Regions from separate parts of the Pseudomonas sp. AIG genome, predicted to be linked through region 1. Evidence: riboswitches for the same ligand, from Rfam matches in the RefSeq annotation. Region 1 holds a riboswitch; the other holds the start of a gene.
The links. A riboswitch is a leader RNA that binds a small molecule or an ion and turns the genes downstream of it on or off. The one in region 1 is predicted to bind manganese.
Positions count from the first base shown of each region.

Region 1 (7,507 bases):
CGGCCAGCCGTATTTTTTTGTCCAGGCAGTGATCGAACGGGCAGCTCTCGATAGCGACCGCGTGCAGTGCGCGCAAAGACTCGGCTGCAAGCGTGACGATCTGTTGCGGCGAGAGGTGCTCACTGCTGGCCAGATCCCGCCCCGCAATGGCGCTCATCAGCAGCCAGTTGCGATCCGCTTCGGTGGTGGTCTCGAGCACACGCGGCGCCGGCAAGTCCTGGCTCGTCAGCCAACGCAAGCGCTGTACCTCACCGGGCAATTCGCCCAACGCCATGACCGTCTCGGATTTCACGAACAGCGCCGCAGCGCCTGCGCGGGTAATGCGCCATACGTCGGCGCGTGATTCGCCAATGGTCTGTTGCTCGATAACCGCGTCTGCAAAGCGGTTGCGCCATGTGTCTGGTAAATCCATGTTCGTGGTCCTTGCCCGTGCCCGAAATGCGCAGTTTGCCGTCCGGGCGGACTTCACCGCAAATGGTCCAGGTGGTGAAAACAATCGAAACTTCGCCTTCGCCGTCATTGTCCAGACCTCTACAGCTCCCGGCCCAGGCACGGTCGGGAATACGTCATGCACCAGCAAACGACGAGGATCAAGATGACGATGACCGTAGGAGATTTTCTGGTTGAGCGGCTCAGCCAATGGGGCGTTACGCGGATTTTTGGTTACCCGGGTGACGGCATCAACGGCGTGTTCGGCGCGCTCAGCCGGGCCAAGGGAAAGATCGAATTCGTCCAGGCGCGGCATGAAGAAATGGCCGCGTTCATGGCCTCGGCGCATGCCAAGTTCACCGGTGAGTTGGGGGTGTGCATCGCCACTTCCGGCCCCGGCGCCTCGCATCTGATCACCGGCCTCTACGATGCGCGCCTGGATCACATGCCGGTGTTGGCCATCGTCGGTCAGCAGGCGCGCACGGCACTCGGCAGTCACTATCAGCAAGAGCTTGATCTGGTATCGATGTTCAAGGACGTCGCCGGGGCATTTGTGCAGCAGGCCTCGGCGCCGTCGCAGGTGCGGCACCTGCTTGATCGAGCGGTGCGCACGGCTGTGGGCGAACGTCGGGTAACCGCGCTGATCCTGCCCAACGATTTGCAGGACCTGAAATACCAAGCGCCGGCTCGCGAACATGGCACCGCGCATTCCGGGGTCGGTTACACGAAACCCAAAGTGCTGCCTTATGACGTGGATCTGCAGCGGGCAGCCGACGTTTTGAATGCCGGCGAAAAGGTTGCCATTCTGGTCGGAGCGGGTGCTTTGCAGGCGACGGATCAGGTCATCGCGGTGGCGGAAAAACTCGGCGCCGGCGTCGCCAAAGCGCTGTTGGGCAAAGCCGTGTTGCCGGACGATTTGCCTTGGGTCACTGGCAGCATCGGCCTGCTCGGCACCGAACCCAGCTACAAACTGATGAACGAATGCGACACCTTGCTGATGATCGGTTCGGGCTTTCCCTACGCGGAGTTTTTGCCGAAGGAAGGCCAGGCGCGCGGTGTGCAGATCGATTTGCAACCCGACATGCTCAGTCTGCGCTATCCGATGGAGGTCAATCTGGTCGGTGATTCGGCGGAAACCCTCGCCGCGTTGTTGCCGCTACTCGAACAGAAAACCTCAAACAAGTGGCGCAAGAAAGTCGAAGGCTGGCGCGGCAGCTGGGAGAAAACCCTGGAAAAACGCGCCATGGCCAAAGCCGATCCGGTCAACCCGCAAAGGGTGGTGTACGAGTTGTCGCCGCGCCTGCCCGATAACGCAATCATCACCAGCGACTCCGGCTCTTGCGCCAACTGGTTTGCCCGTGACCTGAAAATCCGCCGTGGCATGCAGTGCTCATTGTCCGGTGGACTCGCGTCCATGGGCGCCGCTGTGCCTTATGCGATTGCCGCCAAGTTTGCTTATCCCGAGCGTTCGGTCATTGCGCTGGTGGGCGACGGGGCGATGCAGATGAACAACATGGCCGAGCTGATCACCGTCGCCAAGCACTGGCGCCAGTGGGCGAGCCCGAAATGGATCTGCGCGGTGTTCAACAACGAGGACCTCAATCAGGTCACGTGGGAGCAGCGGGTGATGGAGGGCGATCCGAAGTTCGAAGCTTCGCAAAGCATTCCCGATGTGCCTTATCACCTGTTCGCCATCTCCATCGGCCTGAAAGGCATTTTCGTTGATCGCGAAGAAGACGTCGCCGCTGCCTGGGAAAAGGCACTGGCCTCGGAGGTGCCGGTGCTGATCGAGTTCAAGACCGACCCGAACGTGCCGCCATTGCCGCCGCACATCAAACTTGAACAGGCGAAGAAGTTCGCCACGACGTTGCTCAAGGGCGATCCGGATGAGGCCGGGGTGATCCTGCAAACCGCCAAGCAGGTACTCGGCTCGGTATTGCCCGGGAAGAAATGACCGGTTAACGCAAAGGTTTGATCGTTCCCACGCTCTGCGTGGGAATGCCTCTAGGGACGCTCTGCGTCCAGTGACGCGGAGCGTCACGGGCTGCATTCCCATCAATGAGCGGAAGGTGCACTGATGATTTTCATTGGCTGTGCAGGCTGGAATCTGGGGCGCGAACACTGGCCGGCATTTCCGGCAGAAGGCACGCACTTGCGGCGCTACGCTGCGCGTCTCAACGGCGTGGAAATCAACAGTTCGTTCTACCGTCCGCATCGTCGGCAAACCTATGAACGCTGGGCGGATGGCGTACCGGAAGCCTTCCGCTTTTCGGTGAAAATGCCCAAACACATCAGCCATGAATTGCGCTTGGTGGGTTGTGAACCAGCGCTGGATAAATTCCTCGCCGAGTGCGCAGGTCTGGGTGAGCGTCTGGGCTGTTTGCTGGTGCAGTTGCCGCCGTCACTGGCGTTCGACGAAGCCGTCGCCGAAGCCTTTTTTACGACATTGCGTCAGCGCTTTTCCGGCGTCGTGGTGCTCGAACCAAGGCACGAATCATGGATCAGCGCCGAGCCGATGCTGATGACGCATCAGATTGCCCAGGCGGCAGTCGATCCCTCGCGCATCAGCAGTGATGTTTCGCCAATCGGCTGGGCAGAAGCGAAATACTGGCGACTGCACGGCTCACCGCGCATTTACCACAGCGCCTACGAGCCCGCTTATCTGCAAAACCTTGCACAAGCCCTGCAATCAGCGGCCGCGGCAGGTGCCGCGACCTGGTGTATTTTCGACAACACCGCCAGCGGCGCAGCGCTGGGCAACGCCTTGGCACTGACCGCGCTGACTTCAGGTTGAATCAGACCGCCAAATGCTCATACAGAATCGTCGCACCGACAATCATCAGCACCACGCCACCGACGATTTCCGCACGCTTGCCGACCACCGCGCCGAGCACCCGGCCGAGCATCACACCAAGGGTCACCATGGTCATGGTCGCCAGACCAATTGCCGCCGCAGCCACCCAAATATTCACATCGACAAACGCCAGGCCGACGCCGACCGCGAGGGCATCGATGCTGGTGGCAAACGCGGTGACCGCAAGAATCAGGAAGGAGTGCGAGCCCGGTTTTTCTTCTTGCTCTTCTTCGTGTTTCAGGCCGTTGTAGATCATGTGCAGGCCAAGAATCACCAGCAGGGTGAACGCGATCCAGTGGTCCCATTCGGCCACCCAACGGGTCGCCGCCTGGCCGATCAGCCAGCCGATGATGGGGGTGATGGCTTCGATCACACCGAAGATCAGACCGGTACGCAGGGCTTCAGTGAGACGCGGTTTGTGCAGGCTGGAGCCTTTGCCGATGGCGGCGGCGAACGCATCCGTGGACATGGCCAAAGCGAGGAATATGAGGGAAACAGGATTCACGGGGGCACACTTCCAGTCGGGCTATGAGTCAACGACACAACCACACGCCCGACTTTAGGCATGGATGTGTCGTCGGTCTCACCAACCAAAAGGTGTTCGCACCACGGCATGTTGCCGAGAATGTTGATACGAACGCTTCCGAAAGGCTCGGAAACAGGCTACTCCCCAACGAGGCTGCGGATCTTATGCGGGCAAACATGAAAATTTCGTCAAAACCGCCGCATCGGACATCAGGCGTAGCACGTCATGCCGACTTCTCGTTGATCCGCAACTCTGCGCACAAACCGCCACGCGGCAGGTTGTATAACTGCAAAGTGCTGCCGATCTTGCTGACGATCATCTGCACAATGGCCAGCCCCAGTCCGGCGCCGTTGGCATGACCGTGACTGTAGAAACGCTCGAACAGTCGCGCATAATCCGCTTCGTTGATACCGGGGCCGGCGTCCTCGACGCTGATGTACACCGCGCCGGATGCCTTTGGTTGGACCTGTACGCGCACTTCGCTGCCGGGCGGGGCGAAATTCAAGGCGTTGGTGACCAGGTTCTGCAAGGCGATGGCGAGTGCAACCGGGTCGGTGTCGACCGGGCAGTGGTGGTCGCTGTCGAGGATCAGGTCGACGTCTTTCTCCAGCGCCAGCGGCGCCAGTTCGGCGAGCTCTTCGCGCACCAGCGCGGTGAGTTCCACCGGGGTCTTTTCCGGGATGGCCAGGCGCGGCTCAATGCGCGCCATGGTCAGCAACTGGCTGGCGATGCGGGTGGCACGGTCCACGGCGCTGACCAGAAACTCCAGCGCCTCATCGCGTTGTTGCGCGGTACCGGCAAGCTGCGCGTTTTGCGCATGGATGCGCAGGATCGCCAGCGGCGTGCGCAACTCGTGGGCGGCGTCGGCGATAAAGCGTCGCTCGCGTGCCAACACATTATCGATCTGCTGCAACAGGCGATTGAGCGCGGTTTGCATCGGTTCAAGGTCGTGGGGCAGGGGCTTGAGGTTCAGCGGTTTGAGGGTGTCGGTGTTGCGCCCGCGAATGGTCTGCGCCATGGCTCGCAACGGTTGCAGGCCCCAGCCAATCGCCAGCCAGATCAGCACCGTCAGCACTGGCACGCCGATCACACTCGGCCACAGCGTGTGGCCGACAATGCGCTCGATCAGATCCTGCCGAATGTCATCGCGCTCACCGACCCAGATCAACAGCCCTTGCTGCGAGTCCTTGAGCAGAAACGCGCACCAGTCGCGGCCGTTTTCCATCAAGTCATGGGACCCGAGGGTGGTCGGCGGCGCGTTGAGTTCCGGCGCTTCAGCCGAGCGCATCAGCAACTGCCCGTCGCTGCGCCAGACCTGAAACGTCAAACGGGTTTCGTAGGGGTGCGCCGCCTCGCCATCGCCGACCCGGCTCATGGCTTCATCGAAGGCCTGATGCAGCCGCTGCCAGTTGTTATCGCCCGGAGCGCGTTGCGCCAGCACGCCTTGCAGTAGGCGTGCGCTCTGCGCCAGTTGTGCGTCGTAGACCTCTTCGATTTCGTGATGGCTGTCGCGCAGCACCAGCCAACTGATCAGCAGATCGCCCATCAATACCAGGATCAATACCGGCACCAGAATTCGCGCACGTATCGAGATCATGGTTTGACCGCCACCACATAACCGACGCCGCGCACGGTGCGGATCAACTCGGTCGAGAGTTTTTTGCGCAGGTTGTGGATCAGCACTTCGAGGGTGTTGCTCTCGACCCGTTCCTGCCAGCCGTACAGTGCGCCGGACAGGCGCTCGCGGGTGACGACTTTGCCGGGCCGCGCCATCAGTTGATGCAGCAGCTGGTATTCCATCGGCGTCATCACCACCTCGTTGCCCAGCCAGGTGACTTGCTGGCTGACCGGATCGAGGCACACGCCGGCATGTTCCAGCACCGGTTGCGCCCGGCCCTGGCTGCGCCGCAGCAAGGCGCGGATGCGTGCCTTCAACTCATCGACATCGAACGGTTTGATCAGGTAGTCATCGGCGCCGGCGTCGAGGCCGGCAATGCGTTCGCCGGTGCCATCGCGGGCGGTGAGGATCAGCACCGGCAAGTCCTGCTGCTCGCTGCGCAATTGCTGCAGCAGGGTCAGGCCATCGAGCCGTGGCAGACCAAGGTCAAGCAGCAGCAAATCAAAGCTTTCACTGCGCAGCGCATGCAAGGCACTGACGCCGTCCTGCAACCAGTCAAGGGTGTAGCCCTCGCTGCTCAGGGCAACGCGAATGCCTTGTCCGAGGGCACGATCATCTTCGACCAGAAGCAGGCGCATGGGCGGTTCTCTGTTGGGAGTACGGGGTTGCTAATACGGGGTTGGATGGCCGGCATCATGCCGCTGTGCAAGCCGTCGTGGCAGGCCATCCGACGGGAAAGATGTAACGACTCGTTGCCAACTAAGCTTTCGCTAAGGTTGCTTTTGCACAGTGAGGCCTTCCTCATCCAGCGAGAGTGATTCCATGCGCAAACTGCTGCTGTTGTCTTTGATCGTCGCCAGCCCTCTGGCCATTGCCGGCCCGCAATGCACCACTGCCGAGCGCTCGCAATGGCAAGACCAGAAGGCCTTTCAGGAACAGCTGAAAGCCCAGGGCTACGAGATCAGCAAATTCAAAGTCACCGATGGCAACTGCTACGAGATCTACGGCTTCGACAAGGACAAGCGCAAGGTCGAGATCTACCACGACCCGGTCAGCGGTAAAGCGGTCAAGACCGAGATCAAGGGCTGATGCCGAGCGCGTCCCTGCGCCTGTGGGATCCCGTGGTGCGGCTGTTTCATCTGTCGATTGCGGGCGTCTTCGTCGCCAATTACTTCTTCAATGAAGCGGGTGACGACTGGCATGTCTGGCTCGGCTATTACGCCATGGGCTGGCTGCTGGTGCGCACGGTGTGGGGATTTATCGGGCCGCGCAGTGCGCGTTGGGCGGACTTCTGGCCGACCCCGACGCGCCTGCTGGCCCATGCGCGCTCACTGCTCGCCGGGCGGCCCGAGCATCGCCTCGGCCACTCGCCGATCGGCGCGCTGGTGATGATCCTGATGTTGCTGGCGTTGTTCACCGTGGGTCTCAGTGGCTGGGCGATGGAAGAAGTCGACGCCTTGTGGGGTGCCGATTGGCCGTTGTCGGTCCACGAAACGGCGGCCGACAGTCTGCTGGTGCTGGTGTGCATTCACATCGCTGCTGCCGTGTTTGAAAGCTTTCAGGTTCGCGACAACTTGCCGTTGTCGATGCTCACCGGGCGCCGTCGCCGATTGCCGGACGATTCGACGCGCTGACAAGGACGTCTGCCCATTGTTAACCCTCCTGTCCTTGCCGCGAGTCCACTATGCGTGCGTTGTCCTTTCGCTTGACGTTCATTCTCGGCAGCCTTGCCGTGAGCCTGATTTTTCTGGCGGCGTGGCGCAGTCATCCGTCCCATGTGCTGGCGCCATTCGCGCTCTCGACAGCGCCGGTTGATGGCGCTCAACAAGCCTCCGAACCGATGTACAACAGCCGCTTCGTCTCCTCGCAACTGGACGACTTTGTGCACTCGTCGTCGGTCACGGCGCTGCCCGGCGGCGACCTGATGGCGGTGTGGTTTGCCGGATCGCGCGAAGGCGCTGCCGACGTGCAGATCCGCACGGCGCGGTTCGATGCGAAGACCGCGGAGTGGGGCGCGGAGCATGTGCTGGCGACCCGCGAATCCACTCGCGACGGCACGCGCCGTTACATCCGCAAACTC
Region 1 is NZ_CDROCK010000001.1:9,407-16,913, forward strand. It holds gene ACWR1S_RS00045 (APH(3')-II family aminoglycoside O-phosphotransferase) at 1-412, opposite strand, end outside; gene ACWR1S_RS00050 (thiamine pyrophosphate-requiring protein) at 596-2,383, shown strand; gene ACWR1S_RS00055 (DUF72 domain-containing protein) at 2,507-3,223, shown strand; gene mntP (manganese efflux pump MntP) at 3,225-3,788, opposite strand; yybP-ykoY riboswitch at 3,797-3,968, opposite strand; gene ACWR1S_RS00065 (ATP-binding protein) at 4,033-5,406, opposite strand; gene ACWR1S_RS00070 (response regulator) at 5,403-6,065, opposite strand; gene ACWR1S_RS00075 (PepSY domain-containing protein) at 6,250-6,516, shown strand; gene ACWR1S_RS00080 (cytochrome b/b6 domain-containing protein) at 6,516-7,061, shown strand; gene ACWR1S_RS00085 (sialidase family protein) at 7,112-7,507, shown strand, end outside.

Region 2 (7,507 bases), on a different contig from region 1:
GCCAGATCACCAGCAGGCCAATGCCGGCGATCAGCAGGCCAACCATGGCCATGCCGAAGGTGTCGGATTTGCGTTGGGCATCCAGATCGGCCTGTAGCTTTTGCAGATCCGCCATAACGGCGTTCAAAGGCAATTGCAGCATCAATGTCCAGCGCGCGTCGGTCTGACCGATGCCGAACGGCAGGTACAACTCGATGCGGCCCTTGTCCTTGTTGACCGAGTAAGTCACTTCGCCGCGCTTGAGATTGGCCAGGTTGGCAGTCTGCTCGGCGTCGAGGATGTCGCTGATTTTCTCGCCGAATTTGCTCGCATCCTTGGTGTAGGCAACGATCCGCCCGTTACCGCCGATCAGGGCCATTTGCCCGGCGCCGTTGTACAACTTCTGGTTGGCGCCGAGGAGCATTTCCTGAATGAAGTTCACCGACAGGTCGGCGCCGACGATGCCCTGGAAGGCGCCGTTGAGCATGATCGGCTCAATAAAGGAGGCGAGCATGACAATCTTGTCGCCGACTTTATAAGGCGCCGGATCGATCACGCAGGCTTTTTTGCTCTCTTTAGAGCACAAGTAGTACTCGCTGGCGCGCACACCGGTGGACAGGGTTTTCTGGTCGTCGACGTCGACCAGTTTGTCCAGACCGAGGGTGCCGTCATCGTTGCGGAACCACCATGGCAGGAAGCGCCCGCTGGCCGCGTCGATGCCGACCACACGGGTGCCGACATAGGCCGCATCATTGTGATCGAGGGCGTTTTTCTCCCAGCCGATGTAGGTGCCGAGAATTTTCGGGTTCTGTTCGACGTTCTCTTTGATCAGGCTGATCAGTTGCTCGCGGCTGACGTTCAGGCGCGGCTGGCCATCGGTGCCCGGCGTACCGAGCAGGGCGTTGACCCGCACCAGTCCGCCAGCAATCAGCAATGGCGCTTCGAGTTCGCGCTGGATCTGGCTGACCTGGGTTTGTGCCAGCGAAGTCAGGCGCTGTTCGATGACTTGCTCGAACTGGGCCTGGGTGCGCTGTTGCACCATCTCTTGAGTACGGGCGCCGGAAAACAGCGCATACAGCACCAGCGCAGCGACCACGCTAAGCACGATGGCGCCGGCCAGGGCGGCGACGGAAAACTGGATCGACTTGAACTTCATGGGAGCTCCGCACGCAAGAGGACGTCTGCGCTGATGTATCGGCAGCGGGCATTGGGCCATGAGTCGGGCGAAGTGTATTTGAAAGCCCGTGTCGCAAATGGATCAGTGTGCGACGCAGATGCAGAGGGCCTGGGGGGCGCTGTGAATTTTTTACGACAGCCTCAATGGGAAATGTCTGAAAGTCGCTGCAACGCGTCTGTTGTATCTGGCGTCGATACAATTACCCGCCTAGGATACGCGCAGGTTTTCAGGGAGCTTTTGAATGAACAAGACATTGGTTGTAAGTGCACTGAGCGCAGCGCTGTTGCTGGCCGGTTGTCAGTCGGTCAACACCACCAGCGGCGGCGCCGTGGGTGTGGAGCGCAAGCAGTACATGTTCAGCATGCTGTCCTCGCAAGAGGTCGACCAGATGTATGCCCAGTCGTATCAGAAGACTGTCGGTGAAGCCTCCAGCAAGGGTGTGCTGGACAAGACCAGTCCTGAGGCCAAACGGGTTCAGGCAATTGCCAATCGCTTGATCGCCCAAGCGCCGAATTTCCGTCCGGATGCGGCGCAATGGCAGTGGGAGGTCAACCTGATCAAAAGTGACGAGCTCAACGCCAACTGCGGTCCTGGCGGCAAGATCATTTTCTACACCGGGCTGATCGATAGCCTGAAGCTGACCGACGATGAAATCGCCGCGGTCATGGGCCATGAAATCGCCCACGCTCTGCGCGAGCACGGTCGTGAAGCGATGTCCAAGGCGTACGGGATTGAAATGGCCAAGCAGGGCGCGGGTGCATTGCTGGGTCTGGGTCAGGACAGTCTGGCGCTGGCCGACACCGTGGCCAACTACGGCATGACCCTGCCGAACAGCCGTGCCAACGAAAACGAAGCCGACCTGATTGGTTTGGAGCTGGCCGCTCGTGCTGGCTACAACCCGAATGCGGCGATCACGTTGTGGAACAAGATGAGCAAGGCGTCGGAAGGTTCGCCGCCGGAGTTCATGAGCACCCACCCGGCCTCGGCCAGCCGGATTGCCTCGTTGCAGGCGGCGATCCCGAAAGTCATGCCGCTGTACGAACAGGCTCCTAAATCCTGAGTCGGTGATCGTTCCCACGCTCTGCGTGGGAATGCCTCAAGGGACGCTCCGCGTTCCAAAAGGGACGCAGAGCGTCCCCGGCTGCATTCCCACGCAGGGCGTGGGAACGATCCTTCTCTCAGGGTTAAACCCAGCCACTGCTCTGCATCGCCTTGTACACCGCGACGATCGCCAGAATCATGAACGCCGAAGCCGCGAGGCGACGGATCAAGGTCAGCGGCAATTTGTCCGCAGCAAAATTACCCGCCAGAACCACCGGCACGTTGGCAATCAACATGCCCGCCGTCGTACCGATAATCACCAGCCACAGTTCCGGATATTGCGCGGCGAGCATCACCGTAGCGACCTGAGTCTTGTCACCCATTTCCGCCAGGAAGAATGCAATCAGCGTGGTCAGGAACGGCCCGAACTTGCGCGCGGTGCTGGTTTCATCGTCATCCATTTTGTCCGGGACCAATGTCCACAGCGCTGTGGCGGTGAAGCTCGCGGCGAGGATCCAGTGCAGCGTCGCATTCGAGAAGAAACTGCCGAACCAGGCGCCGACCGCACCGGCTGCTGCGTGGTTGGCCAGGGTCGCGGCGACAATACCGGCAATGATCGGCCAGGGTTTGCGGAAGCGAGCGGCGAGAATCAGCGCGAGCAGTTGCGTCTTGTCGCCGATTTCGGCCAAGGCAACGATTGCGGTGGGAACGAGTAACGAGTCCAGCATCAGGATTTCCTAAGGGGCGGGTCGACACGGCTATGACACGTACAGCCTTCCCGCCCCGGGTAAGGTGTGCGTGTCATAGGTCTTGTCAAACCCTGCGATCCGTCTGCTGCGGACGCTTGGGTCGCATACGCCATGATCTGAGGATCAAGTATGTTGACGTATGCCGGACGAGCATGGCGCTCGTGGGAGACTACTCCCCTAGGACGGAGCGGATTCTGCCTAGGCAAATCCGATTGAGCAAGCCTCTTTTTTAAAAGAGGTTTCAGCCGCGCTTGGCCCGGTAAATCCGAAAACCATTGCCTTCGGCCTTGATTGCACACACGCCCAGATGCTCTTCGATCAGCGGCTGATACTTGAGGAAACTGTTCGCCACCAAGCGCAGTTCGCCGCCGTTTTTCAGATGTTTAGCCGCTTTTCGCAGCAAGTTTTCGGTGGCGAAATAGTCGGTGTGCACGCCGACGTGGAACGGTGGATTGCTCAGAATCGCGTTCAAACCCATCGGCGCGGCATCAATGCCGTCACCGGTCAGCACGTCGGCTTCCAGACCGTTGGCAGCCAGCGTCAGACGGCTGCTGGCAGCAGCAAAAGCATCCACGTCCAGCAACGTCACTTGATTGTGCGGATAGCGACGTTTTACCGCAGCCCCCAATACGCCAGCGCCGCAACCGAAGTCGAGCAAATGGCCGCTCGGCAGCTTGTCCAGATGCTCCAGCAACAGGGCGCTGCCGCGATCCAGGCGACCGTGGCTGAACACGCCCGGCAGGCTGATGACTTTCAACGGGCCTTCAGCCAGTGGCAGTTCGTAAGTCTGTGCCAGACTTTCCAGGGATTTCGCTTCCGGGGCGTTGGCCACAGTCACTTGCCATAACTGGCAGTGGCGCGCGCTGTCGAGCTTGCGTGGCTTGCCGAACGGGTTGAGCTGCTTGGACGCGCCTTCGATGCCGCTGCGTTTTTCCCCGACCAGAAACACTTCACGCCCGGCCAGACGCGACGCCACGGCGTTGAGGATGTAATCGGTCAGGTCCTTGGACTTGGGCAGGAACACCACGGCGCTGTCGAACTCGCGCTCCGGCACGTTCACGCCGAAATGGCTGCGACCTTCGAAACGGGCGTCCAGCGCGGCTTGATCGCCAGCGTGCCAGCACCAGCCGAATGCGTTGGGCAGGCGCCCGAGCAAATCGTCGGCAGGCAAACCGGCCAACAACAACGAACCTTGAAACAACTCGGGCTGACGAAGCAGTACTTCACTGCGCGGATCCATAACTGCTCCTCAAAAAAAAGTGCCGCAGTTTATCAACTGACGACCCGCAGCGCCTTACCGCTGAAGAACGCCTGAGCGTTTTCGGTCAATTGGCCAACGATGCGTTGCCGCGCTTCAACACTGCCCCAAGCGTTGTGCGGGGTGACGATCAGGCGCGGAATGTCCGCCGCGAGCAACGGATTGCCTTGGCTCGGCGGCTCGACGCTCAACACGTCGGTGGCCGCGCCGCCGAGGTGACCGTTGCGCAGGGCAACGGCCAGCGCCTGCTCATCGATCAAGCCGCCACGCGCGGTGTTGACCACGAAGGCGCCGGGTTTCATCGATGCCAGCTCGCGGGCACCGATAAAGTGGCGAGTGTGTTCGTTAAGCGGGCAGTGCAGGGTGAGGGCGTCGATTTGTGGCAGCAGTTCATCCAGCGGCAGGCGATCCGGGCGAGCGGGGCGCCCGGGAATCTGCCCGAGCAACACACGCATGCCAAAGGCTTCGGCCAGCCGCGCCACGGCGCCACCGAGTTCGCCATGGCCGAGCAAACCGAGGGTTTTGCCCTCCAGTTCGACAATCGGGTAGTCGAGCAGGCAGAACTGTTTGGCCTGCTGCCAGCGACCTTCGCCAATGGCTTTCTGGTAATCGGCCAGACGCGTGGCAAGGTTGAGCAACAGCATGATCGTGTGCTGCGCCACTGACGGCGTGCCGTAACCCTGGCAGTTGCACACGGTGATGCCCTGAGCGCGGGCGGCAGCGAGGTCGACGTTGTTGGTGCCGGTGGCGGTGATCAGGATCAGTTTCAGATCGGGGTTGGCGGCCATCGCGGCGGCGTCGATCAGGATCTTGTTGCTGATCGCCACGGTGGCGCCTTGCAGGCGCTCGGCAACTTGCTCGGGCAAAGTCTGGGCAAACAACTGCAGATCGCTGAAACACTCGCGCAACGGACTGAGGTCGAGGTCGCCGAGATCCAGCGAAGGATGATCAAGGAAAACGGCGCGGCGCGTGTTCGTCATCAACTGTACCTTTTGTGCTGTGAGCGTTGGGCGTAATCTGCCGAGCCTACCAGATGAAACAAATTGATACGCTTGGCCGAAAGGAGCCCCCATGTACTGGACCGAGTTCTTGACCGTTGCACTGATCCACTTACTGGCCGTCGCCAGCCCCGGCCCGGACTTCGCCGTGGTGGTGCGCGAGAGCGTGACCCACGGTCGGCGCGCCGGCACCTGGACCGCACTGGGTGTGGGCACGGCAATTTTCCTGCACGTCGGTTATTCGCTGCTCGGTATCGGCCTGATCGTGTCGCAGTCGATCGTGCTGTTCAACGCCTTGAAATGGGCCGCTGCGGCTTATCTGCTGTACATCGGCTTCAAAGCCTTGCGTGCGCAACCGGCAAAAACCGTGACTGATGATCTGCACAAAGAGGCCGGTGTGCGCACGGCGCGCGGCGCGTTCACCTCGGGCTTTGTGACCAACGGTCTGAATCCGAAAGCCACGCTGTTCTTCCTGTCGCTGTTCACCGTGGTGATCAACCCGCACACGCCACTGGCGGTGCAGGCCGGTTACGGAATTTACCTGGCGGTCGCGACTGCTATCTGGTTTTGTCTCGTTGCGATGCTGTTCAGCCAGCAACGCGTGCGTGCCGGTTTCGCCCGCATGGGGCACTGGTTCGATCGCACCATGGGCGCGGTGCTGATCGCTCTCGGCGTGAAAATCGCGTTTACCGAGATGCACTAAGAGCTGAAACGCGATCAAACTGTGGGAGCGAGCTTGCTCGCGAAGGCGTCGGATCAGTCGACATCACAGGTGACTGGAAGATTGCTTTCGCGAGCAAGCTCGCTCCCACAGGGGGTGGGAAACTCCTACACAAGTTCGCTGAGTTTGCTCAGATTGTTGAGGTAGTCGCGGGGATTCTCCCCCAGCAAACGGCGAAACATCGCGCTGAACGCCCGCGCGCTGCCGTAACCCAGGTCCTGCGCCACACGCTGCACGCTGTCCCCGGCGAGCAAACGGGGCAGGGCTTCCATCAGGCGCAGTTGCTGGCGCCAAGCGTTGAAACTCATCTGCACTTGTTGCTGAAACAGCCGCGCCAACGTGCGTGAGCTGGCGCCGACCTGCTGCGCCCAGTCTTCCAGCGTATTGGCGTGATCGGGGGTGTGCAGCAGTGCCAGACAGATGTTCTGCAGGCGCCGGTCAGTGGGCATCGGAATGTGCAGCGGCAGATTTTCCAGACTGGCGAGCTCTTCGAGCATCAACTGCTGAATCAGCGGGTTGTCGGCGTGCGGCGGCCCTTGCACGGCCCGCAGGATCAGCTCGCGCAGCAGCGGCGTCACGGCCAATACACAGCACTGTTGCAGGCTGGCGGGCGACAGCGCAGGCGCGATGAACAGCGAGCGCATCTGCACATCGCCGCTCATGAAAATCTCATGCGCCACCTCGGGTGGAATCCACACCGCGCGACTCGGTGGGATCACCCACGCGCCCGATTGCGTGACCACGCGCATGATCCCGCTGACGGCATACAGCAATTGCGCTTCGCGATGCAGATGCAACGGCTGGTGCGCGCCGTCCAGGTAATCCCGGGGATAGGCGCTCACCGGGCCGTGTTCGAAGTGGCTGATCAACATGTCTGATTTGATGACTTGCTTGGCAGAAATGCGCTTTACGGCCAACTTAGCATAGCGCCACACAACAACGTAAAGCGTGCCGCCATGAATCAATCCCGTAATGTCATTCGCTATATCAACGCCGCCCATGTGATCGATCACATGTTCATGCTGATTTTTCCCGCCGCCGTGCTCGGCATGACGCAGGCCTTCGGCCTCGACTACGCCACACTGATCGGCTTGTCACTGGGCGGCTTCATTGCCTTCGGCGCGTGTTCGCTACCCGCTGGTTGGCTGGGCGATCACTGGAGTCGGCGGCAGATGATGCTGGTGTTCTTCTTCGGCATCGGCGCTTCAGCGATTTTCACTGGCCTGAGCAGCAGCCCGGCCATGCTGGTGATCGGCCTGACCCTGATCGGTATTTTTGCGGCAATTTATCACCCGGTCGGCACGGCGATGTTGGTCGCTTATGCACAAAATCGCGGCCGGGAAATCGGCATCAACGGTATGTGGGGGAATCTGGGTGTGGCGTTTTCGGCGCTGATCACCGGCTTGCTGGTGGCGCAATTCGGCTGGCGCTCGGCGTTTCTGTTACCGGGCGTGGTGGCGATTGTGCTGGGGGTTGGCTTCGCCTTGCAGGTGCGAGAAGAACCGATCCCGAAACGCCCGCACACGCCGCTCAAAGGCGCCGCCGGCCAGCGCATTTCGATGGTCATGGTGTTCGGCGTGCTGG
Region 2 is NZ_CDROCK010000036.1:4,015-11,521, forward strand. It holds partial or broken gene ACWR1S_RS19885 (HAMP domain-containing protein) at 1-1,195, opposite strand, end outside; gene ACWR1S_RS19890 (M48 family metallopeptidase) at 1,398-2,216, shown strand; gene ACWR1S_RS19895 (TMEM165/GDT1 family protein) at 2,341-2,925, opposite strand; yybP-ykoY riboswitch at 3,013-3,137, opposite strand; gene ACWR1S_RS19900 (methyltransferase) at 3,188-4,186, opposite strand; gene ACWR1S_RS19905 (2-hydroxyacid dehydrogenase) at 4,219-5,184, opposite strand; gene ACWR1S_RS19910 (LysE family translocator) at 5,276-5,905, shown strand; gene ACWR1S_RS19915 (AraC family transcriptional regulator) at 6,031-6,795, opposite strand; gene ACWR1S_RS19920 (MFS transporter) at 6,880-7,507, shown strand, end outside.
Region 2: linked by a shared signal. The riboswitch ahead of ACWR1S_RS19895 (TMEM165/GDT1 family protein) and the one ahead of mntP (manganese efflux pump MntP) in region 1 are both predicted to bind manganese.